2 linked regions of the Lujinxingia vulgaris genome follow. The protein of the gene in region 1 interacts with the protein of each later gene in a pairwise test. Links are inferred from orthologs where the notes say so. Each region holds a gene or a part of one and is shown in the gene's direction. Other genes may lie near its edges. The genes, in order: FRC98_RS19110 and FRC98_RS09010.

What was found.
Region 2: the proteins of FRC98_RS19110 (region 1) and FRC98_RS09010 interact in binary tests that used the Escherichia coli proteins (3 or more experiments, as listed by UniProt). The link is inferred for Lujinxingia vulgaris from one-to-one orthologs.

The regions. Positions count from the first base shown.
Region 1 is NZ_VOSM01000015.1:5,076-17,013, forward strand. The notes cover bases 9,034-11,938. They hold FRC98_RS19110 (YegS/Rv2252/BmrU family lipid kinase), read left to right. Parts: upstream 9,034-9,939; coding sequence 9,940-10,938; downstream 10,939-11,938. Other genes in these bases: FRC98_RS19105 (carboxypeptidase regulatory-like domain-containing protein), read right to left, coding at 9,034-9,802; FRC98_RS19115 (histidine triad nucleotide-binding protein), read left to right, coding at 11,056-11,403; FRC98_RS19120 (thiolase family protein), read left to right, coding at 11,528-11,938. Outside these bases: FRC98_RS19070 (fatty acid CoA ligase family protein), read left to right, coding at 1-805; FRC98_RS19075 (NAD-dependent epimerase/dehydratase family protein), read left to right, coding at 802-1,797; FRC98_RS19080 (1-acyl-sn-glycerol-3-phosphate acyltransferase), read left to right, coding at 1,926-3,602; FRC98_RS19085 (DUF8740 domain-containing protein), read right to left, coding at 3,868-4,677; FRC98_RS19090 (hypothetical protein), read right to left, coding at 4,756-5,226; FRC98_RS19095 (DUF8740 domain-containing protein), read right to left, coding at 5,597-6,433; FRC98_RS21790 (hypothetical protein), read right to left, coding at 6,504-6,944; more of FRC98_RS19105, read right to left, coding at 7,211-9,033. UniProt on the Escherichia coli protein: In vitro phosphorylates phosphatidylglycerol but not diacylglycerol; the in vivo substrate is unknown.
Region 2 is NZ_VOSM01000003.1:499,788-511,732, reverse strand. What follows is about bases 4,898-7,809. They hold FRC98_RS09010 (citrate synthase), read left to right. Parts: upstream 4,898-5,676; coding sequence 5,677-6,942; downstream 6,943-7,809. Other genes in these bases: FRC98_RS09005 (acyl-CoA carboxylase subunit beta), read right to left, coding at 7,157-7,809; FRC98_RS09015 (ArnT family glycosyltransferase), read left to right, coding at 4,898-5,472. In the rest of the region: FRC98_RS09030 (DUF58 domain-containing protein), read left to right, coding at 1-1,549; pgsA (CDP-diacylglycerol--glycerol-3-phosphate 3-phosphatidyltransferase), read right to left, coding at 1,578-2,213; FRC98_RS09020 (lytic transglycosylase domain-containing protein), read right to left, coding at 2,210-2,911; more of FRC98_RS09015, read left to right, coding at 3,184-4,897; more of FRC98_RS09005, read right to left, coding at 7,810-8,707; glycogen synthase GlgA, read right to left, coding at 8,859-10,394; FRC98_RS08995 (galactose-1-phosphate uridylyltransferase), read right to left, coding at 10,406-11,407; FRC98_RS08990 (hypothetical protein), read right to left, coding at 11,549-11,945.

The DNA.
Region 1 (11,938 bases):
GAGGCTGCCCGGGCTCAAGCGGGTGATCTCGGCCGGGGCGCCGGTGCCGGCAGTGACCTTGAGGCGCGTCAAAGCGATGCTCGATGGGTCGGCGCAGATCTTTACGCCTTACGGTGCGACGGAGTCGTTGCCGGTGGCCTCGATCGGCAGTGACATGATCCTGGGGGAGACGGCTCAAGCCACCGATGATGGGAAGGGCGTGTGTGTGGGTTATCCGGTCGAGGGCGTGGAGGTGCAGGTTATCGCCATCACCGATGATCCGATTGCGACCTGGGAAGATGCGCAGGTGCTCAAGCCCGGTGAGATTGGCGAGTTTGTGGTGAAGGGGCCGCAGGTCACCCGCGCCTATTATAATCGCGACGCATCTACGCGCGGCGCGAAGATCGCCGACGGCCAGGATGTGCGCCATCGTATGGGCGATGTGGGGTATTTTGACGATCAGGGGCGCATGTGGTTCTGCGGGCGCAAGACCCACCGGGTGGTGCTCAATGAGACGCGCACGATGTTCACGATCCCGGTGGAGGGGATCTTCAACACGCATCCGGCGGTCTTTCGCACGGCGCTGGTCGGGGTGAAGCGTGCGGGTAGGGTGGTGCCGGTCTTATGCGTGGAGCTTGAGGCGGAGCACCAGGGGGCGGTGCGCGATAAGGTGCGCGAGGAACTTCTGGCCCTGGGCGCAAAGCATGAGCTGACACGCGAGATTGAGGAGGTGCTCTTTCATTCGGGCTTTCCGGTGGATGTGCGCCACAATTCGAAGATCTTTCGAGAGGCGCTCACCGAGTGGGCGCGGGAGCAGCTGGCATGAAGGTTCTGGTCACCGGTGGCGGCGGATTTCTTGGCGAGGCGATCGTCGATCAGTTGCTCGCGCGTGGCGATGAGGTTCGCTCGCTGGCCCGGGGCGACTATCCCAACCTGCGGGCGAAGGGCGTCGAGGTGATGCGCGGCGATCTTGCCGACGCCGAGGTTGTGTCAGCGGCGGTGGAGGGCTGCGAGGAGGTCTACCACGTCGCAGCGCGCGCCGGCGTCTGGGGGCCTTATGAGGCGTATTACCAGGCCAATGTGGTGGGCACCGAGAACATCATCGCGGCCTGCCGCGCCCACAACATTCCTCGCCTGATCTTCACGAGCTCGCCAAGTGTGGTCTACGGCGATGCGCCGCTGGAGGGGGTCGATGAGTCGGTGCCCTACCCCGCGAGCTATCTGACGGCGTACCCCGAGACCAAAGCGATGGCCGAGAAGGCGGTGCTTGCGGCCAACAGCGACGCGCTCAAGACGGTGTCGCTGCGCCCGCATCTGATCTGGGGGCCGGGGGATAACCATCTTGTGCCGCGCATCATCGATCGGGCGCGGCGTGGCAAGCTCAAGCGGGTGGGCGACGGCAAAGCCCTGGTGGACTCGGTCTATGTGGAGGACGCCGCGCGCGCGCATCTGCTGGCGGCCGAGGCGCTGGCAACACACGGAAAACCCGCCGGTAAGCCCTACTTCATCACCCAGGATGAGCCGGTGGCGGTGGGGGAGCTCATCGACAAGATCCTGGTCAGCGGGGGGCTTGAGCCGCTTAAAGCGCAGGTGCCCGCAGGCGTGGCCTACGCGGTGGGTTGGGCGATGGAGACGGCGTATAAGGCGCTTGGCAAGCGCGAGGAGCCCTTGATGACGCGATTTCTCGCCAAACAGCTCTCGACCGCGCATTACTTCGACATCTCGGCGGCGCGCGAGGATTTCGGCTACGTGCCGCAGCGCACCATCGATGAGGGGATGGTCGAGCTGGGCGCGTGGATTCGCAAGGCCGGGATCTGAGCGCGGTGCCAGGCCACCGATCTTCGGGAAGATGCAGGTGAGGCCTGGCGTGTGCGCCGCGTTGCCAGCCTGCGGTAGCAGGTCTAGGATGAGCGGCCGAACTCACCGATTGCGCCCTGAGGCCCCCGATGTTTGATGCATGGACGAGGCAGGATGAATCGCCGCTCTTTCGCCTGGCGAGTGAGCGTTCGCAGCTTGTGGCCGAGGTCAGCCGGCGCGCGTTCAACGACTTTGTGCGCGCCTCGCGCGATGCGCGGGGGGCAGGCATTGAGTACGTGCTTAACGACGCGGCCTACCAGGAGATCGCGCGGCTGCAGCGGGAGCGCGGCGCCGAGGAGGAGGTGCGTTCGATCGCCTGGTGGCGCAACATGTCGCGGCGTCTGGCGACGATGCCCGAGCCCAAGAAGCGCGAGATCCTCTGGAAACTCGTCGAGAGCTACGCCGACGATCTTGCCGGCCGCTTTAACCCCTGGGTCTACAAGATGGCCACCGGGGCGCTGCCCATCGGGTTGAGCTTTTTGTTCAAGGCTCAGGACCTGCCGCGGGTGGCGACGATGCCCACGCGGGTCGGGGAGCTGCGGGAGACCCTCTCGCATGTCCGTGACCTGACGCAGCGGGTGGTGTTGCAGGGGGATCTGGCCACATTGCGGGTGCTCGCCAGGAAGGGGACGCTGGTCTTTGTGCCGACGCATAGCTCCAACATGGACTCGATCCTGGTGGGGTGGGCGCTCTATGAGGCGGGGCTTCCGCCGGTGACGTACGGGGCGGGTAAGAACCTCTTTACCAACCCCCTGATGAGCTTCTTCATGCATAATCTGGGGGCGTATAAGGTCGATCGTCGCCTTCAGCATCGACTTTATAAAGATGTGCTCAAGACTTACTCGCAGGTCTTGATCGAGCGTGGGTATCACAGCCTCTTTTTCCCGGGGGGCACGCGCAGCCGCTCCAACGCGGTGGAGCAGCACTTAAAGCTGGGGCTTCTGGGCACGGCGCTCCGCGGCTACATCCACAGCTTGATGCGCGATCCGCAGGCGAAGCCGGTGTATATTGTGCCGCTGACGATCAACTACAACCTGGTGTTGGAGGCCGACAGCCTGATCCAGGATCATTTTAAACGCGAGGGTAAGGGGCGCTATCTGCTGGAGAACGATGAGTTCAACCAGCTCTCGGCGATCACGCGTTTTGTGATGAACACGATGAAGATGGACTCCACCACGATCCTGCGTTTTGGGGAGCCGCTGGACACCTTCGGCAACCGGGTGAAGGTCGACGGGGAGAGCTACGATAGCCGGGGGCGCCGGGTGAGCCGCATCGATTATGTGCGCTCAGCGCGCACTGGAGAGGTGGTGGAGGATGCGGCGCGTGACCGTCAGTACACCCGTCACACGGGTGAGCGCATCGCCGCGGCCTTTCTGGAGCATACGGTGCTTATGCCCACCCAGGTGGTGAGCTGGGTGCTTTTTGATCTTCTGCAGCGCCGCTTCCCCGGCTGGGACGTGTACCGGTTGGTGCGCTTTGGCTCTGAGGAGATTCTGCCCTGGGAGGAAGTCCACCGAGGGGTGGAGCAGGCGCTTCAGAGCCTCAAGAAGTTGGAACGCGCGGGGAAGGTGCAGCTTTCGCCATTTTTGCACGAGGCTGCCCCCGACCGCGTGGTCTACGAGGGGTTGGAGTACCTGCGGATGTACCACGTGCCCGAGGTGGTCAAATCCTGGGCCGACGGGGTGATGCTGCAGAAGCTCGAAGTGATCTATTTCTATGGCAACCGGGTGCGTCCTTTTGAAGATGCGATGCGCGCCCAGGGTTAAGTTCGCGTGATCGGGTGCCAGGCGACCGAACGTTTTTTGCAAGCTCGAATGCGTGATCGGGTGCCAGGCGACCGATCATTTTTTGTAAGCTCGAATGCGTGATCGGGTGCCAGGCGACCGAACATTTTTTGTAAGAGTGCCTGGCACCCCACCAAGAACATCAAAACCCGCCGCCGGCGATGCCGGGGCGGGTTTTGATGTGCGGGCTGCAGGGTACAGGCGTCCTAAAACGCCTTAGCTCGGCGCAGGATTGGGGGGCTCAAGATCACTGCGGCAGGATGTGGCCAACCAGGGTGTTGTCACACTGAGGAGCGACGGGCCAGGGGTTGGGGGGAGGCGGCGGGCAAACCTGTCCAATCGGGCAAGGATTAAAGATGACTGGTGCCCACGTGCACGAACAATTTCCGGCACAGTCGCGTGTGCGAAATTCATTAATCCCGCTGCATGTGTTGTTGCAGGTACCGGCGTGTTTTTGATTCGCGTAGCATTTGCTGTTGAACGAAAGCGTCCCGGGACGCGCATCGCAGTAGCCGTTGGTCACCCGGTAGATGGGCTGCGCGCCGTCGATCGCATCGAGATCGACAGAGTCGGCGGCGAGCATGCCGGCGGTGATGGAGGCCGCCTCGTCGCGGGGGACGAAGTCGAGGGGGTTGAAGCCGTCGAGTTCGGCGGCGACGTCGGCCACTGCGGCGCTGTTGGCGCGCGCGGCGTAGGGCACCGAGCCCAGGGCCATGCGCGGGCTCATCTCGCTGTCGGTGCCGACTTTGATGCCGAGAGAGAGCTCGGTGTACTGCGCAAAAAGCTCAGCGTCGAGGGTCTCGACCGAGCCGACGTAGTGGGTGAAGGCGCCATTGTCGATGGTGACGGTGGCGAGCTCGGTGAAGACGTCGGTTTCGGACGCATCGTAGAGGCGAAAGCGGATGTCGAGTTCGCCATCGATGGGCTCGCCATCGGCGTCGGTCAGGTAGCCCTGGACCGGGTAGTGCGCCGGGGTTTCAGCGAGCGCGGAGGGCAGCGCAAGAGCGGTGGCGGCCAGCGCAGCGGCCAGGCTGGTGAGCAATTTTGAGGTGTTCATCGGGGTCTCCCGTGGTTCTTTCGAGGTCTGCCAGGTGCAGGCGAAGCTCGATAAGGTCATTGTTTTAAAACATTCACATCAGTTGCCGGCGGCGGTGGCCGGTCGGGCTTTGTAGCTTGCGCCCTCTGCGGGAGCCGCGGTCGGAGCGCCGAGGTTGAGGCGAAGCTGGTAGCTCTCCGAGCTGGCTTTCTGAGCGCCGGCGCTCTGCTGGACGATGGAGCCGACCTGCGGAGCCGGCTCGGGATCGCTGCCGGTGTCTTCTTCCGGGTCGGGGTCGTTGCCGGTGTCTTCTTCCGGGTCGGGGTCGCTGCCGGTGTCTTCTTCCGGGTCGGGATCGTTGCCGGTGTCTTCTTCGGGATCAGGATCAGGGTCGGGATCGTTTCCGGTGTCTTCTTCCGGGTCGGGATCGTTGCCGGTGTCCTCGTCAACCTGGTCATCGGGGGTGGGCTGACGGTTGGCGGTGTCGCCGACGTTGCAGGCGCTGGCCATGAGCAACGCGCTCAAGAGCAGCGCGAGCCAGCCGGCTTTTCGGCCAAAGTTGTAGCGCATTGAGACTCCTTGAAGGTGGTTCGGAATCAACATTCTGGAACGAAGTAGTGTCAGCAAAGCAAAAGCGCGCGCCGGGATCAAGAGAGGCGCTGACTTATCGGTCAAGAGTGCTTGGAGGACACTGCTTTGCGGTGAGCGCTTGCTGCGTTGCGTCAATTGAATGTGACGTTAAGCAAAGCAGGCGCGAAAATCAAAGGGTGATTTTTGCGAAGTGGGTCGAGCGATCAGACGGAGGCGCGAAGCCCAGGCTCACGTCCAAGAACGCTGAAACCCGCCACTGGATAGGCCAGGGCGGGCTTCGGGATGCGGGTTGCAGGGTTAAGGCGCGCTTAAGGCGTCTTGGCATTTTGCAGCAGTGATGGGCGAGGCATCACTGGGGCAGGATGTGGCCGACCAGGGTGTTGTCGCAGCGGTCGATGTGGGTCCAGGGCGTGGGGCCCGGGCAGGGGATGCCCGGTCGCGGGATGCAGAGGACCTGGTTGCTGGCGCACACGCAGCCGCCTGAGCAGTCACGGGCACGGCGGTAACCCGTCAGGCAGAGGTTTGTGCAGCTATCGACGTTGCGCTGGGAGGCGTAGCAGGTGCTGGTGAAGGAGAGCGTGCCGGGCGACTCATTGCAGTAGTGGTTTGTCACCCGATAGATGGGAAGCGCGCCATCGACGGCGTCGACATCGACGGAGTCTGCGGCGAGCATGCCGGGAGTGACGGCGCCGGCCTCATTGCGGGGGACGAAGTCGAGGGGGTTGAAGCCGTCGAGGGCCATCGCGGTGTCGGCGGTGGTGGCGTTGGTAGCCTGGGTGGCCAGGTCGGCCACCGCCGCGCTGCTGGCGCGCGCGGCGTAGGGCACCGAGCCCAGGGCCATGCGCGGGCTCATCTCGCTGTCGGTGCCCACCTTGATGCCCAGGGTCATGGAGGGGGCCGAGGCGAAGAAGTCGGGCGAAAGGGCCTGCTCGCTGCCCAGGTAGTAGGTAAAGGCGCCCTGGTCGACGGTGACTTCGACGATCTCGCTCCAGAGCGCGGTCTCATCGCCTTCCTGGTAGATGGAAAAACGCATGTCGACCTGCCCGTCGATGGGGGCGCCGTCGGCGTCGGTCAGGTAACCCTGGACCGGGAAGAGGGCCGGGGTGTCAGCGAGCGCGGCGGGCAGCGCAAGAGCGGTTGCGGCAAGGGCGGCGGTGAGGCCGGTGAGCAGTCTGGAGGTGTTCATGGTGTTCTCCCCTGGGTTGAGTTCTGTCTGGAAGGTGCAGACAGGGTTGAGTGCAATGGTCAGGTCAACATCAGTTGCCGTGGCTCACGGTGGGTCGGGCGTTGTAGCTTGCGCTCTGTGCGGGAGCTGCGGTCGGAGCGCCGAGGTTGAGGCGAAGCTGGTAGCTCTCCGAGCTCGCTTTCTGAGCGCCGGCGCTCTGCTGAACGATGGAGCCGACTTGCGGGGCCGGCTCGGGATCGCCGCCGGTGTCTTCTTCGGGATCGGGGTCAGGGTCGTTGCCGGCGTCGTCCTCCGGATCAGGGTCAGGATCGCTGCCGGTGTCCTCTTCCGGATCCGGGTCAGGGTCGTTGCCGGTGTCCTCGTCGGGGTCGTTGCCGGTGTCCTCGCCCACCTGCTCATCTGTCGAGGTCTGGCTGCTTGTGGGGTCGGTGGTGTTGCAGGCGGTGGCCATGAGCAACGCGCTTAAGAGCAGCGCGAGCAAGGCCGGCGTCGGGCCGAAAGAATTGCGCATAGAGACTCCTCCTTAATGGGGCGGACACGCCACGCTGGAATGAAGAAGAGGCAGCAGAGCACGGGCGGCGGCATCGCTGAATGGCGGCGTTGGCCACCGTGCGAAAGCGCCTTCGGGGCGCTCTTCATCGAAGAGCGCCGACTGGTTACGTCAATTGATTGTGACGCTAAGCAAAACAGGCGCGAAAATCAAAGGGTGATTTTCGCGCCTGTTGAGGCTTCTGCGCGGCGTCTCAGAGAGTAAGACGCCGCGTGATGTGGCTGTGGTCAGGGCATGTTCACGGTGACATTGGTGGTCTGGTCGGCATGGACCACGATGTCGTGGGTGTGGGTGAGGTGGAACGTTCCGGCGGTCGCGCCTTCGATGTAGACGCCGACTTCCCACTCCCCGGCCGGGACATTCTGCAGGTTAAAGGTACCGCTGGAGGTGGTCAGCACGGCGGGCACGGTGGTGTTGATGAGCCCGCGGTTGAGCGAGATGGTGGCGTTGGCCACAGGTTGCCCGCTGCTGTCGGTCACAATGCCGCTGACCGAGCCCTGGCCCGGATCGTCGCCGATGCGCAGCACGTAGGTGGAGGAGCTGCGGTTGAGGTAGCCCATGGTGTCGACCGAGACCAGGTGGAAGGCCCAGATACCGGGCTCCAGATCGGCCAGCAGGATCTGCTTCTGGTCGACGGGAAGCGCCAAGTCGTCGTGGGTGGGGACGGTGTCGCCATAACGGTCGACGACGTAGCGGTAGCCGGTGAAGTTGCTCTCGTCGTGGCGATCGGTCCAGCGGATGAAGGCGTCGTCGTTGTTGTAGAACTGCCTCTGGTTGGCGTGGGTGTCGCTGGAGAGGGTGGGCGGCCCGTCGGTCAGGCGCACCGTAAAGTGCGTGGGGGACTCGCCGACCTCAAAGCCGCTGTCGACGGAGGTGATGTGGAGGTAGTTGTCGCCGGCGGAGACGTCCTCGCGGGAGTAGGTGATCACATCCTGATCGGTGAACTGGCCGTTGGAGGGAGTGACCCGGGTGTAGGGGCTGCGATCGAGGCGGTGGTAGTAGCCCTGAAGGTTGGGGAAGGGGCGCTCCCAGCTGAGCGCGATGGTGTCGAAGTCGTCGTTGTAGACGCGGCCGCTGACCGGGTGGGTGGAGCTGAAAAGTTGCAGCGGGGGCAGGATGTCTTGCGTGACCACGCCGGTGATGGTGCCGGTGACGTCGATGCTCTCGCCATAGAAGAGTTTGACGCGGCCGTCGCCACCGATTCCGCCTTCGGCGGAGTCCCCACCTTCGGTGCTGACGGTACCGGAGATCGTCAGGTCGTTTGCAGCCAGGCGGATGCCACCGCCGGAGCCTCCGCCACCGTCGTAGGAAGGGGAATATGGAGCGTCCTGACCGTTGGCCTGAACGCTGCCCTCAATGAGGATAGTGCCGGCTTCCAGGCTCAGGCGCCCGCCACCCAGGCCTCCTAAGTGTTCGGTGCTGTTGGCGCTGTAGCCCTTGCCTCCGCGGCTGCCGAAGCTGACCTCGGAGGTGGGTTCGCTACCGAAGGTGCTACCTGCGGACGTGCAGAGGAAGCCGGTGCCTCGAGTCCCGTAGCTTCCGCCGCTTCCGTCGGTGTAGCTGTAATCACTGCTGCAGTAGCGTCCGTCACGACCGCGCCCGCGGGGATCGTCTCCGGTGGGGGACATTACGATGGAGCCGCCTAACTCCACATGAATGGAGCTTGCGCGGATGGTCAGATCGCCTGTGGGGCTGGTGACGGTGACGCCGGGACGTATGATAAAGGGGCCATTGACGATGATGAGCCCGTCGAGGTTGGTGTCGGCGGTGATGTCGAGCTCATCAAGCGCGCAGGTTGCGGCGGTGATGTCGCAACTTCCAGCGCAAGTTTCAGCGACTTCCCATGCGGTGCCGGCGCTGTTGCAGGTTTCGACGTTCTGGCCGTTGCAGCGCTGCTGGCCGGGCTCACAGGCGCCGGTGCACAGGCCCGCGTCGCAGCCAACAGCGCAGGTGGCCACGTGCAGATACGCGGTGCCGGTGGCGTTGCAGAGCTCGGCGACCTGTCCGTTGCAGCGGCGGGCGCCGGGCTGGCAGCTGACCTCATCGTCGCACTGGCCGGCCGAGCAGCTTAAGGGGCAGGACTGGCTTGCGACCCACTGGCCGCTCTGGCAGGTCTCGACGCTTGCGGCGTCGGCCGAGCAACGCTCCTCGCCATCGGTGCAGCCGATGCAGATGCCGTCTTCGCAGGTGAGGTTTTCGCCGCAGCTCTCGGTGGCCGACCAGTCCAGACATCCTGTGTTTTGCGTTTCACAGGCCTGGAAGGCGCCCTCGCCGTCGCAGCGAAGTTCGCCCTCGGTGCAGGCATCCTCACAGCTCGACTGGCACTGGCCGCCGGAGCAGATCAGGTCGTCTTCGCAGGATTCAACCTCAGACCACTCCGGGCAGCCGTCGACATTTTCGACGCAGGTGCGCACGCCGTCGCCGGAGCACTCGCTGCTGCCGAACTCGCAGATCTCGTCGCAGCCGGCGGCGCAGCGCCCGCCGGTGCAGACCTCGTCGTCCTGGCAGGCCACCGGGTCGGCCCACTGCGCGCAGCCTTGCAGGCTCACGCAGCTCTGCGCGCCCTCCTCGGTGCAGCGCGAGGTGCCTGGCGTGCAGACGTCGCAATCGCCCGTGTCGCCTGGATCTTCGGAATCACCGGGATCTTCGGCATCACCGGGATCGTCAGTATCGGTGCCGACATCAGTGAGGTCACCGGCGTCGGGGGTGTTGGCCCCGCCATCGCCCGAGCCACAGGCTGCCAGCGCCGCGCCAAGCGAGACCACCATCAGGCTCGTCAGCAGCTGCTGACGAACACGTCGAAAAAGTTCAGCGTTCATCTTATTCTCCAGGGCCGTCGCAGAAGGGGGCGACGAGAAAAAATTTTGAAAAGCACGCGTGGCGCGAAGGTTAGAGCGATACGAGCAACATTTCAAACTGCGCACCGGTTGCGCGCTCACTTGCGATGAGGTTGGCGATGATTCAACAAAACGCGACGATCTACATGGTGCTCAACCCGAGTTCGGCGGCCGATGAGGCGCTGCGCGAGCTGGTGAGCGAACTTCGCGAGGGGGGGTATAGGGTGTGTCCGCGCTGCACCTGGGAGGAGGGTGACGGCGCGCGCGCGGTGGCCGAGGCAGCCGCAGACAACGCACAGCTTGTGGTGGCCTGCGGCGGCGACGGCACTCTGCACGAGGTGGCCAACGCGTTGATGACACTCGATGCGGCTCAGCGCCCGGCGATGGCGGGGCTTCCTTATGGCACGGGTAACGACTTTTTGACGGCGCTGGGCGTCGACCCGAAAAGTGGCGCTGCGCAGCTTGCTGACTGGCTTGGTGGCGAGCCCTGGCCTGTGGATGTGGGGCGCATCAACGATCGCCACTTTATCAATATGGCCACCGCGGGGGTGGGCGCGACGGTCACCGCCGAGACCTCCCGTGGCTTTAAAGATGTGGCCGGAAGTCTGGCCTATTTTGTCAAAGCCATTCCCGCGGCCTTTGATATGCCGGTGCATCATCTTAACGCCCGCGCCCCGGGGCTGGAGTGGGAGGGGGAGGCGGCGTTTATCTTTGTGGGAAATGGCCCGCAGTCCGGCGGTGGCTGGAACTTCTGCCCGGCGGCCCAGATCGACGATGGGCTGCTCGATCTGGTGATCGTGCCGGCGATGGGGCTCACCGAGATGATCGCGCAGATGCGCGAGCTGGTGAAACAGCCCGACGCTGTCGATTGTCATGACATCATCTACCGTCAGGTCAAAGAGGCGCATCTTCGTTTTGAAGAAGAGGTGCCCCTGAACCTCGACGGGGAGAGTTTTCCCGGGCAGGAGTTCAAGTTCTCGGTGATTCCGGGAGTTCTTTCTTTTCTGGGCCCGCGCGCGCCGACGGTCTCCGCGGAGGATGATGGTGCAGAGAGCGACCAGGGTGGCGCGAAGGTTCTGGGCGAAGAAGGCGAAATTCGGCCAGATCCGCGCGCTTGAAACAAGATGTGAACTCGTTTGGCAAAGTGGTGCGGCGAGCCTATGGTTTGTCGGCACCGAGGAACATGTGTGCAGGATCGGGGGATGAAAGCGTTGATAACTGCGTCAGGAGATGATGTGAGCGACGAGACGATTTTTTCGAAAATCATTCGCGGGGAGCTCCCCTGCGACAAGGTCTATGAGACCGACGAGGTGCTGGCGTTTCGGGATATCAACCCGGCCGCGCCGGTGCACGTGCTGGTGATTCCCAAAAAGCCCATCGTTAACGTGGGTCATGCTGAGGAGGATGACGCGCTGCTTCTCGGCAAGCTGATGCTCGCTGCAAAAGAGGTCGCGCGTCTGGAGGGCCTTGAGGAGAGCGGCTTTCGGCTGGTGGTCAACAACGGCGCGGAGGTGGGGCAGACCGTCTTTCATCTGCACGTGCATGTGCTGGGCGGGCGCGACTTCTCCTGGCCGCCGGGCTGAGCCTGACAGGCCCGTGGGAAGACGATGTGGCGTTGAGAAAGCGGCGATGAGGCCCGGCCGTGCGAGGGTGAGTTGCGCGCGTCTGCGGCGTTGAGATGGCGACGTATATAAAGGGAGTTGGGTGATGGCAGAAGCCTATGTGTATGAAGCGGTGCGAAGCCCCATCGGGCGTCGAAAGGGCGGGCTTTCGGAGGTGCGCCCCGATGAGCTGGCTGCGGCGGTGTTGCGCGCGCTTGTGGAGCGGGCCGGGGTGGATGCGGCCGAGATCGAAGATGTGATCATGGGCTGTGTGACCCAGCTCGGGGAGCAGGGGCTCAACATCGCGCGTAATGCGACGCTGGTGGCGGGCTTTCCGATCACGGTCTGCGGCACCACCGTCAACCGGATGTGCGGCTCAAGCCTGACCACCATCAACTTCGCGGCACAGGCGGTGATGAGCGGCGCGCACGATCTTGTGGTGGGTGCCGGCGTGGAGTCGATGAGCCGGGTGGCGATGGGCTCGGACAGCGGCCCCTTAAGCGATCTTCTCACCGAT
Region 2 (11,945 bases), on another replicon or contig:
CGCGCTCTTTACGATCTTCGGCGCGCTGGCGCGCGAGCCTGTGCTCGTGCTCCTGGGCCAGATCCCCTGGTGGGTGCTGCTCGGCGCGATGATGCTGATCCTGACGCAGTCCAGAGCCTTGCAGCGCCGCCAGGTGGTGCTCGGGGTGGAGAGCGCCCAGGGGCCGCTGCGCATGCGTTACGGCCAGCGGCACACCCTTGAGATCAGCGTCTCCAACGCCTCCGGCGACCGCCTGGGGGCGCTGGCGCTGGAGCCGGTCACCAGCGGTGGCATACGCGTGGAGACCACCCCGACGCTCGGGGGGCTTGCTCGCGGCCACAAGCTCAGCGTGCCGGTAAAGCTGGACGCACGCCATGTCGGACGCGCCAGCCTCCAGGGCTTCGAGGTTGTGCTGCGCGGCCGACTGGGGCTTGTGGAGACCCGCGATTATCTGCCCTGTGTGCAGGTCGTTGAGATCTTTCCGCAGCTCACGCGCAGCGCGCAGCGCCGCGTGCGTGCGGGCCTGGCCAGCGCGGCTCGGCCGCGGCGTGCGGTCGCTCGCCCGTCGGCCTCGGGCACCGACCTGCGGGAGCTTCGCGACTACCAGCCCGGCGATCCGCTGCGCACCGTCGCCTGGAAGGCGACGGTGCGTCAGCGCCGCCTGATCTCCCGCGAGTTTGACGACGAGCGCACCCATCGGCGCGTGCTGGCCCTGGACATCTCCACCTCGATGCACTCGGGGACGCCCCCGGGCCGCAAGCTCGACGAGGTGATTCATCACGTTGTGGAGCAGGCGCGCGAGTACCTGGATCGCGGCGATGAGGTGGCGCTCCTGACCTTCGATCACGCCATCTACGGGCGAGTGGACTCGGGATCGGGCGCGTCCCACCTGCAGCGGATGTTGCGCCATCTCGTGGGACTTCGCTCCATCGTCGACGCCGAGCGCAGCGCCTGGGATGAGGCGGCTGTGGAGCGTTTTATCGCCGACTATCTTCTGATCCAGGAGCGCCTGGACTTTCGGCGTCAGCAGGGGCTTGAGGCCGCGGTAGATACGCGTCTTCTAAGGCGCTGGCTCCGCGCCCAGCTCCCCTGGGAGTTGGCCCGCTGGGCCAGCGACGCCGAGTCGCACGGCGTGATTGCCAGTCAGGTCAGCGACGCGCGCCGCTTCGCCAGGCTGCGCGGCCTGGAGCTGCCGCCTCCCTCGGAGATGCGCGCCGGCACCAAGGTCAGCGGCCTGCAGGCTGTCTTTGAAGAAGCGCTCAGGATGGGGCGCGGCCCGCTGCAGCTGGTGATCTACAGCGACCTCTGCGGGCTTAACGAGATCGACGCGCTGGAGCGCTACGTGCGGCTGGCGCGCCGGCGCGGGGTCGATGCGCGTGTGGTGGCTCCCTTTACGCCGGCATTTGGCCGCGAAGATATCCCCTTTGAGGCGCACCATGAGCGCATCCGCGAGATATTCTCGATCGCCGAGGCCGATGATCGCGCGCGCATCGCGTCCCGGGTTGAGGCGCTCGGCGTGCCCGTGGCCCTGGTCGGGCCCGATGAGCTGAGAGGGGAGGGCGCGCGCTGAGCCGCAATGGGGCCTGTGACGCGTGAGCTTAGAGCGCGAGTTCTTCGGGGGCGGACGGGGCGGCATCGTCTGCCCGCGCGCCGATGGCCTTCAGAAAGCCCCAGAAGTACTCCCAGGCGCTCCAGAGGCTGAAGAAGACCGAGATCGCCAGCAGCCAGAAGCCGATGGCGTGGAAGTTCAGCATCACCGCGCCCATCCCGTAGTTCACCTCGTAGGTGAAGTGCAGGATCAGAAAGACCAGCCCCAGCATCTGAAAGGCCGTCTTAAACTTCCCGCCCTCGCCAGCCGCAATGATCAGCCCCTCGCCGGCAGCCAGGCTGCGTAGAGAAGAGATGGAGATCTCGCGCGCCACGATCACGATCACGATCCAGGCCGGCAACCTCCCCAGCGGGATCAGCATCACCAGCGCCGTCATCACCAGAAGCTTGTCGGCCAGCGGGTCGAGAAACTTCCCGGTCATGCTCACCAGGTTGAGCTTGCGCGCCAGGTACCCGTCGACCCAGTCGGTGAACGAGGCGACCCCGAAGAGCACCACCGCGATCACGCAGCTGAGCGGGTCGCCGTAGTAGATGAACATCGCCACGATCGGGATGAGCGCGATGCGCATCAGCGTCAACACGTTGGGGATGTTGACGATGTCTTGCCGGATGGTTGAGGCGCTCACGGCGTCTCCGCTTGGGCTGAGTAGAGCTGATACCAGTAATAGACCGACGCGACATATTCGCGGGTCTGCGGGTAGGGGATGCCGTCGTAACGACGCACGGCCACATCGCCCGCGTTGTAGGCGGCGAGGATCAGGTTGATATCCCCATCGTAGCGCTCGATCAAGATGCGCAAAAACTTTGCGCCCCCAAACACGTTCTGTCGGGCGTCGAAGGCGTTGGTCACCCCGAGTGATTCGGCGGTGCGGGGCATCAGTTGCATCAGCCCCATGGCGCCGGCGTGGCTGACCACGTGGGGCTGAAAGGCACTCTCCACCCGGATGACCGCCTTGATAAATCCGAAGGGCAGGTCGTAGGCCAGGGCGGCTTCTTCAATGAGATCGTCGAAGTAGGCCTCGCGCGCGCTGAAGGAGTCCGGCAGCCCGCGACGGGCCGCCTCCCGGGCGCCGGAGAGCCGCGGGTCGGCCTCGGGTGCCTGGCGAGGAGAGGTGTTTGATGACGACGCGGACGAGGCGCGCTGGGCCCGCGCCGACGGTCCCTCGCTGAGAACTTCGAGCAGCTTATACTCCGGGTGACGCTCGCTCGTGATCAGCACCTCGCCAGACGGGGTCTCGTAGGAGTAGAGCTGCGCCGAGGCCGAAGATGCCCCGAACACCAGCATCGCGGCGGCGCTGATGGCGAATAGATGTCGACCGACCATTCCTTCTCTCCAACGTCAAAAACAGATGCTTTCGTGCGAGCGGCAGCGCCGATGCCTGCCTCCGCAGAATGCATTAGAGGGCACCATCTCTTCCCGGGCAAGAAAAGGTCCATGATTGTCGCGATTGTTGAGCGCAGCTGGAAGACGCAGACATCACACCGGCAGGCAGGCGTGATTGACACCGCCTCGGGCGCTTCCCTACACTCCGCAGGCTTCTCGCCCGGCGAAAATTAGGGCGCATTTTGCAACGCATTTTAGCGACGGACACACCGATGACTGAGCGCTCTTCTGACGCCACCCCCGCCCGACAGTGGTGGCGAGAGCTCGACGGCTTTGTACAACGCCCGACCGACTTCTTTAAAACCCACGGCTGGGTCTTTCTTCTGGCCCTGGCCGTGGTGTTGCCCTTCGTCGGCAGCTTCGGGCTCTGGGACCCCTGGGAGACGCATTACGGGGAGGTCGGCCGCCAGATCACCGAGCGCAACGACTGGATCAGCACCTGGTGGGGAAGCCACTGGGTCGACTCCAAGGGCGGCACCGAGGGCTCGTATTTCTACTCCAAGCCCATCCTCCTGATGTGGATGATGGCCATTGGCATGGAGCTTTTTGGCGTCAACGCCTTCGCGGTGCGCCTGGGCGTGGCGCTGACCGGCGCGCTGGGCATCATCTCGGTCTACGCCTTTGGCGCCACGGTCTTTAAGCGCCGCGTCGGCGCGCTGATGGCGCTGGTGCTGGCAAGCTCCCCCTTCTGGTTTATGCTCGGGCGTCAGGCCCAGACGGACATGCCTTTTGTGGGCATGATGACCGTGGGCATGTGCTTCTTTATGATGGGCGCCTTCGGTAAAGATCGCGACCTTCCGGCCAGCAAGTTCACCTACGCCTTAGGCCTGGGCTGGATCGGCGCGCTGACCATCCCGCAGATATCGCTCGTGCTCATCGGGCTCTCGCGCTGGCGAGGATCGCAAAACGCGCTGATGGACGCGCTGGGCGACTCGGTCAACCTGGTGGTGATCGTCTTTGGCGTGATCTTCATTCTCAGCGCGCTGCTCATCGTCGCCGGGCTGGTCTGGAACCACCCCCGACGAAAGAAGATCGCGCTGGCCGGGGTGCTGCTGACCTGGGCGCCGCTCTTTGCGACCCTGCTCGGCGTGCTGATCACCGCCGAGGACCGCCCCCGCGCGCTGCTCGGCTGGTTTGTGTGGGGGCCGACGCAGGCTGCCCTCTACGCCTCGTGTGTGCTCGGTGTGCTCTACCTGACGCTGGAGCGACCCACGGTGCGACGTGGCCGCATCTACATGCTCACCTTTTATGCCTTTATCGGGCTTGCCACGCTGGCCAAGGGGTTGTTGGGCTTCATGCTGCCCGGCGCGGTGCTCTTCCTCTATATCCTGACCACCCGGGAGTGGTCGTTGATGAAGCGCGTGGAGTTCTGGCGCGGCGTGCTGGTGTTCATCGCGGTGGCCTTCCCCTGGTATGCGGCGATGTTGATTCGCCATCACCCGGGCTTCTGGAACCGCTTCTTTGTGCACGACCACTTCAAGCGCCTCACAAGCGGCGTGCACCAGCTGACCACGGGGTCTTTTGAGCACTTCTTGCGCTGGCTGGGCTACGGACTCTTTCCCTGGGTAGGCTTTGTGCCGGCGGCCATCGCGCGCTTCTTCGGCGGCCATAAAGTGCGCCTCAACAGCGATGAGGGGCGCGCCAGCCTGATGCTGCTGATGTGGGCGCTTGTGGCCTTTACGCTCTTTACGCTCTCGAGCACGAAGTTCCACCATTATATCTTCCCGGTGGTGCCGGCGCTGGCGATGCTCGTGGCCCTGGCGATCGACGACCTGCTCGACGGCGACCTTCCCCTGGGGGGCGCGCTCTTCGGGGTGGGGGCGGTGATCGCGGCGGTGATCGCGGTGGAGTTTGTGCTCGACCCGCAGCAGATCAAAAACCTCTTCTCCTACCGCTACGATCGCGAGTGGAATCACGCGGAGTGGGATCCCTACTTCCAGACCTGGCTCAAACCCATTGTGACCGTGTGTGTGGTCGGCGCGCTGGGGTTGGGTCTTGCCCGCACCGAACGCGTGCGCAAAGTGGCGCTGGGCGTAACGGCGCTCGGGGCGCTTTCGATGGCCTTCTTCTGTCTGAACATCTACATGCCGACCATCAGCTCGACGATGAGCCAGAAGCAGCTCTGGGACCGCTACTACGAGCTCTGCACCGAGGTGGAGCCGCCGCCCGGCGCCGATACCCGCAAGACTTACTGCGAAGAGCCGGTCGTTGCGTTTCGTCTCAACTGGCGTGGTGAGGTCTACCACACCCATAACCTGGTCATCCCCATCCGCAGCGATGAGGACTGGGAGAAGTATAAGAAAGAGCAGACCGAAGGACCGATCTACGCCATCATGCAGAACGTGCGTTACCGCGGGGAGTTTCAGCGCAAACTTCCCGCCCGCTGGAAGGGCAAGGCCTGCCTTGTGCACGACGAGAACCTGAAGTTCGTGCTGGCCAAGATCCCGTGTGCGCCTGACGACCCGGCGCGCGTCGATAAGGAGAGTGACGCGGAGCGTTAAAAGGCCCGCGTTTTTAAAAGTGACGCGCAGCGTTAATCGCAGCGATGTCAATGTTCTCAACAGCTTAGGGCGCCTTCCCAATCGGGGGCATTGCTGTTACGCTCTGCGCGCCCTGGCGCACCCAAATTTGGTCCCTACTGTTGGGCCCGCGCAAGCAAGCATATCTGTTGGTTTTAGTGACACAGTCTTCGACGGAGATAGTCAATGAGCACAGCGAAGTTGACCCTGAACGGCAACGAATACGAACTTCCCACCTTCGTGGGCAGTGAAGGTGAGGTCGCGATCGAGATCGCCAAGCTGCGGGGCACCACCGGGGCGGTGACCCTGGACAGCGGCTACGGCAACACGGGTTCTTGCAAGAGCGAGATCACGTTCATCGATGGCGAGAAGGGCATCCTTCGCTACCGCGGCTACTCCATTGAGGAGCTGGCCGAGAAGGTCTCCTTTGAAGAGGTCGCCTACCTGGTGATCTGGGGCGAGCTGCCCAACGCCGACCAGCTCAAGAGCTTTACGGCGCGTCTTGAGGAGTACGCCATCGTTGATGAGGGCGTCAAAACCATCCTCTCGGGCTTCCCGCGCACCGCGCACCCGATGGCGATGCTCGGCGCCGTGATGGCGGCGTTTGGCTCCTTTGTGGAGACCACCGGTGACTCCGAGGAAGACATCCTGCGCATCATCGCCGGGATGAACTCGCTGGCGGCCTACATCTACCGCTACCGCCGCGGCCTTCCCTACGTCTATCCGGCCAGGGGCCTGAGCTACTCCGGTCAGTTCCTTCACCAGATGTGGGGCGAGCCCACCGGTGAGCCGAAGATCAACTCGGCGGTTGAGCAGGCGCTCAACAAGCTTCTGATCCTGCACGCCGACCACGAGCAGAACTGCAGCGCCTCGACCGTGCGTATGGTCGGCAGCGCCCACGCCTCGCTCTACGCCTCCATCTCCGCCGGTGTCGGCGCGCTCTCCGGCCCGCTGCACGGCGGCGCGAACCAGGCTGTTCTGGAGATGCTCGAAGAGATCCAGAACGACGGCGGCGACTTTGAGAAGTACGTCGGTCTGGCCAAGGACAAAGAGTCGGGCTTCCGTCTGATGGGCTTCGGCCACCGCGTCTACAAGAACTTCGACCCGCGCGCCAAGATCCTCAAGGCGGCCTGTGACGACGTTCTCGACTCGCTGGGCGTTGACGATCCCCTCCTCGACATCGCCAAGAAGCTCGAGAAGGTCGCGCTCGAAGACGAGTTCTTCGTCAAGCGTAAGCTCTACCCCAATGTCGACTTCTACAGCGGCATCATCTACCGCGCGCTGAACATCCCCACCGAGATGTTCACCGTGATGTTCGCCCTGGGTCGCGTTCCGGGCTGGATCGCGCAGTGGCACGAGATGCGTAACGACCCGACCGGTCGCATCCACCGCCCGCGTCAGATCTACACCGGCGCCACCGAGCGCGCCGTCACCCCGATCTCCGAGCGCTGAGTCGCCGGTGATTGAGGTTTAGAAACACAAGAAGCGGGCCCCGACTCATCGGGGCCCGTTTTTTTCGGCCATGGATCGGGCGTCGTACCGCCGCCTGGGAGCATTGCCAGGGTGGGGAAGTAACGGAACGGTCGATGTCGATAGCGCCACAGAGCAACAAAAAAGCCGCGAACCTTTGCAGGGTCGCGGCTTTCTCTTGAGCTAAGTTGAAAATTTAGAGCGGGATGTTGCCGTGCTTGCGGGGCAGGTTTTCCGCGCGCTTGTTCTCGAGCATCTCCAGGGCCTGGATGAGGCGAGGACGAGTGTCGCGGGGGAAGATGATCTCGTCGATGTACCCGAGCTCGGCGGCCTTGAAGGGGTTGGCAAAGGTCTCGCGGTATTCGGCCACGAGCTCGTCTTTGCGGGCGACAGGATCGTCGGCCTCGGCCAGCTCCTTGCGGAAAATAATGTTCACAGCGCCGTCCGGACCCATCACGGCAATCTCACCGGTGGGGTAGGCGAAGTTGATGTCGGCGCCGATATGCTTGGAGCTCATCACGTCGTAGGCGCCGCCGTAGGCTTTGCGGGTGATCAGCGTGACCTTGGGCACGGTGGCTTCGGCGTAGGCGAAGAGGAGCTTCGCGCCGTGCTTGATGATGCCGCCGTACTCCTGGTCGACGCCCGGAAGGAAGCCGGGGACGTCGACGAGCGTGACGATGGGGATATTAAAGGCGTCGCAGAAGCGCACAAAACGTGCGCCCTTGAGGCTGGCGTTGATGTCGAGGCAGCCGGCCAGGTGGGCGGGCTGGTTGGCGACGATGCCGACCGAGCGGCCACCCAGACGCGCAAAGCCCACGACCATATTGCGGGCAAAGGCTTCCTGAACCTCGAAGAAGTAGCCATCGTCGACGACATGTCCGATGAGCTCTTTGATGTCGTAGGGCTTGGAGGGGTTCTCGGGCACGAGCGTATCAAGCGCGGCGTCGCGGCGGTCAAAGGCGTCGTCGGTGGGCACGAAGGGGGCGTCTTCGGCGTTGTTGGAGGGCACAAAGGAGAGGAGTTCGCGGATCTTGGCGATGCACTCCTCTTCGGTCTGCGTCTCGAAGTGCGAGACACCGCTGGTCTCACTGTGTACGTGCGCGCCGCCGAGCTCCTGCTTGGTGACCTCCTGGCTGGTGACCGTTTTTACGACCTCCGGCCCGGTGATGAACATGTAGGAGGTGTCCTGCACCATGAAGATAAAGTCGGTGATGGCCGGGCTGTAGACCGCGCCGCCGGCGCAGGGGCCCATGATCGCCGAAATCTGCGGGACGACGCCGCTGGCACGCACGTTGCGGTAGAAGATGTCCGCGTAGCCCGCCAGGCTTGCGACGCCTTCCTGGATGCGCGCACCCCCGGAGTCGTTGAGCCCGATGACCGGCGCGCCGCATTTGGTGGCCAGGTCCATGACCTTGCAGATCTTCTCGGCGTAGGCGCCGCTTAAGCTTCCGCCGAAGACGGTAAAGTCCTGGGCGAAGACGTAGACCAGGCGGCCGTCGACTTTGCCGTAGCCCGTGACCACACCGTCGCCGGGGATCTTCTGGTCGGCCATGCCGAAGTCGTTGCAGCGGTTGGTGACAAACTTGTCGAGCTCCACGAAAGTGCCCGCGTCGAGCAGCAGGTCGATGCGCTCGCGCGCTGTGAGCTTGCCGGCCTCGTGCTGTCGGTCGATGCGGGCCTGGCCGCCGCCGAGCTCGGCGGCGTCGTTAAGCTCCTGGAGACGTTCGGCGTTGGACTTGGTGGTCATGGGCACAACCTCTGATCAGAGAGACGTGGACAGATACCGTGAGTGGATTCGAAGATGTCTGATGAATTCGATGCGGGGGGAGAGCTCCGCTCATCAGCTTCCTTTGCCATAAAAGGCCCGGCAGCGCTGGTGAGCGGAGTCTTCTGGGGAGTTATTCGGCGGTGATCGTGGTGAGGAAGAGCTCCTCGTAACGAATCGCCGATTCGCGCCAGGAGAAGTCCCGGGCCATGTCGCGCACCATCAGGGGGCGCCACTTTCGGTAGTTGCGGTAGGCGGAGCCGGCACGCTCGATGGCTCCGGCCAGGGCGTCGGCGTTATGCTCGGTGAAGACAAAGCCGGTGCCGTTTTCGGGATCGTCGCGAAGATCGGTCACCGTGTCGGCCAGGCCGCCGGTGGCGTGCACCACCGGGACGGTGCCGTAGCGCATCGCGTAGATCTGGGTGAGGCCGCAGGGCTCAAAGCGGCTGGGCACGAGCAGCATGTCGGCGCTGGCCTGGATGCGGTGGGCCATCGCTTCATCGTGACCGCCGATGATGCGAGCACGACGCGGGAACTCCTCTTCGAGCTGCTTGAGCTCTTTGAGCACCTTGTCGGGGCCGTCGCCGAGAATCACCAGCTGGAATCCGTCTCGCTCGTCCTTGAGATCGGAGAGCAGCGAGCGAATCGCCGGGACGACGAGATCGATGCCTTTTTGTTCGGTGAGGCGGCTGACCATGCCCACCAGCGGCAGCGTGGGGCGAACCGGTAGGCCCAGGCTGTGTTGGAGGTGAGCTTTGTTCTGACGTTTTCCGTTGAGCGTCTCGACGGTGTAGCGCACCTCGATGAAACGGTCGATATCGGGCGACCACACCCCGTAGTCGGCGCCGTTGAGCACCCCCTGGATGCTTTCTTTGCGCGACTTCAGGATCTCGTGGAGGCCAAAGCCGGCCTCCTCGGTCTGAATCTCCCGGGCGTAGGTGGGGCTGACGGTGGTGATCAGATCGGCGTAGCGCAGCGCGCCGGCCAGGTAGTTCAGCGAGCCGCTCTCGTCCTGAAGCTCGCCATCGGCGTTGTACTTGCGGGGAAGGCCGGTGGCCTTGAACTGCTTCGCATCGAACTTGCCCTGGAAAGCCAGGTTGTGAATCGTCATTACGTAGCGCGTCTGCGCGAGCTCTTCGGCGTAGTAATGCTTGCCGTAGATGGGCACCAGGCCCGTGTGCCAGTCGTTGCAATGGATGATGTCGATGGCCATTGGCGAGCTGATGGCGAGCTCGACGACCGCGCGGCTGAAGAAGGCAAAGCGCTCGGCGTTATCGTCGAAGCTCTGGTCGTCGTAGCCGTAGAGGCCGTCGCGATCGAAGTACTCGGGGGCGTCGATGAAGAAGACGCGCACGCCGCTGTCGAGGCGAGATTCCCAGACGGTGACTTCGAGCTTGGACTGGTTTTTGCTCTTGCGGGGAACTTCCAGCGGGTTGAGGCGACGGCTCAGGCGCATCGCCTCCGGATCGAGGTGCTTGTAGAGCGGGGTAACGATGGAGACGTTATGGCCGCGGCGCGCCAGCGCCTGAGGCAGGCTGGCGGCGACATCGGCCAGGCCCCCGGTCTTGGAGAAGGGGGCGACTTCGCTGGAGGCGAAGAGCACGTTGAGCCGGCGGCGGCCCATCTGGGAGTTGGTGTCTTTGGTTCGGATGTAGCGGCTCAAATCCATCGTATTTTCCGTCAGCTGTTCAGTTCGCGCAGGTGGCGCGCGGCCACCTCCGAGGCGGTGGCGTTGATGTAGGCGCCCGAGCCCCACTCAAACCCTCCGTGGGTGCTCAATCGGGGGAGCATTTCCAGGTGCCAGTGATAGTACGCTTTGTCGGCGAACGCAAAGGGGGCGCTGTGCAGGACGAGGTTATGGTCGACGCGGCCGATGGCCAACTCCCAGAGCTCGAGGATGCGCAGGGTGTGCTCGGCCAGGGCCTGAATCTGGTCGCGGGAGGCGCGGGTGAAGTCGGCGCCATGTGTTTTTGGTGCGATCCAGACCTCAAAGGGGGCGCGGGAGGCAAAAGGTGTCCAGGCCACGGTGTGTTCATCGTCGAGGATGAGGCGTTCGCCGCTGAGGCGTTCGTGGTGGAGCGCGTCGCAGAGGGGGCAGCGGTGATGAAGCTCAAAGTAGCGCTGGCCGCGCTCCAGGAGTTGAAGTTGACGGGGGCTGACCTGGGGGAGCGCGATGATCTGGCTGTGCGCATGCGCCAGGGTCGCCCCGGAGCGAGGGCCGACGTTTTTGAAAGGGATGATGTCTTTGACGCGCTGGTCGTTGCGCAGGTCGCTCACACGCTCCTGCCAGGTCTCGAAGATGTTGGCGATGTGCGCCGCGTCGAGCTCGGTCCAATGCTCGATATGTTCGGGGGCCTCGATGACGACCTCGTGGGCGCCCACACCGCCGAAGGCGTCGTAGGGGCCGTGAGGCATGGCGAGGTCGTCACCGTCCGGGGTGAGCGCCGGGTAGAGGTTGGGGACGACGGTGATGGCGTGTTCGTGGTTGGGGTAGCTCGCGCTCCTGCGGGTGCGAATGGGCTCGGGGATGCGCGAGGGCTCCGAGGGGCAGAAGGGGCAGCTTCCGGCAGTTTGTGCGGCGGCGGGTGAGACGAGCTTATGGTCGCGGGGGCGTCGGGCGCGCTCGGGCGCCAGGATGACGCGGTCGCCGGAGACGATGTTGGTGCGAATGGATGAGGGCATCGGGCGGGCTCGGGGCTCGGGTGGGCCTGTGGCCAGACGCTATCGAAGTGGGGCGATGGGAGCAATCGGGGAGGGCGATCAAAAAAGCCGCTGCCCCGAAATGGGGCGGCGGCTTTTATTGATGCTCAACGAGCGTGGGGCTTAGTTGCCCACCGAGCCCGCGTCTTCCTCGCTGAAAAGCTCCAGGAAACTTTCGGTGATGCGGTGGTCGCTGGAGTTATGCACGTTGAGGATGAGGTTCTCCCACTGCTCTTTGTCGCTGCGGCCCACGTCGATGTGGAAGCTTCCGTTGGGAACGCAGAGCTTGCCGTGGTCCTCCGGATTGGTGGGGTTATTGGCGGCATTGCCCGGGTTGAAGCCCTGGCGGTGCACACGAATAAGGTCACCGGCTTCAAAGGGGTCGGCGTAATCGACGACGATCTCATCGTCGAAGAGGATAACTTTATCTTCCCAGAGCACCGGGTCGCAGGTCAGGAATTGAATGCCGTGGATCTTCGCCAGAGCCTCGGCGCTCTCAACCCCGTCGACTGTTACACGC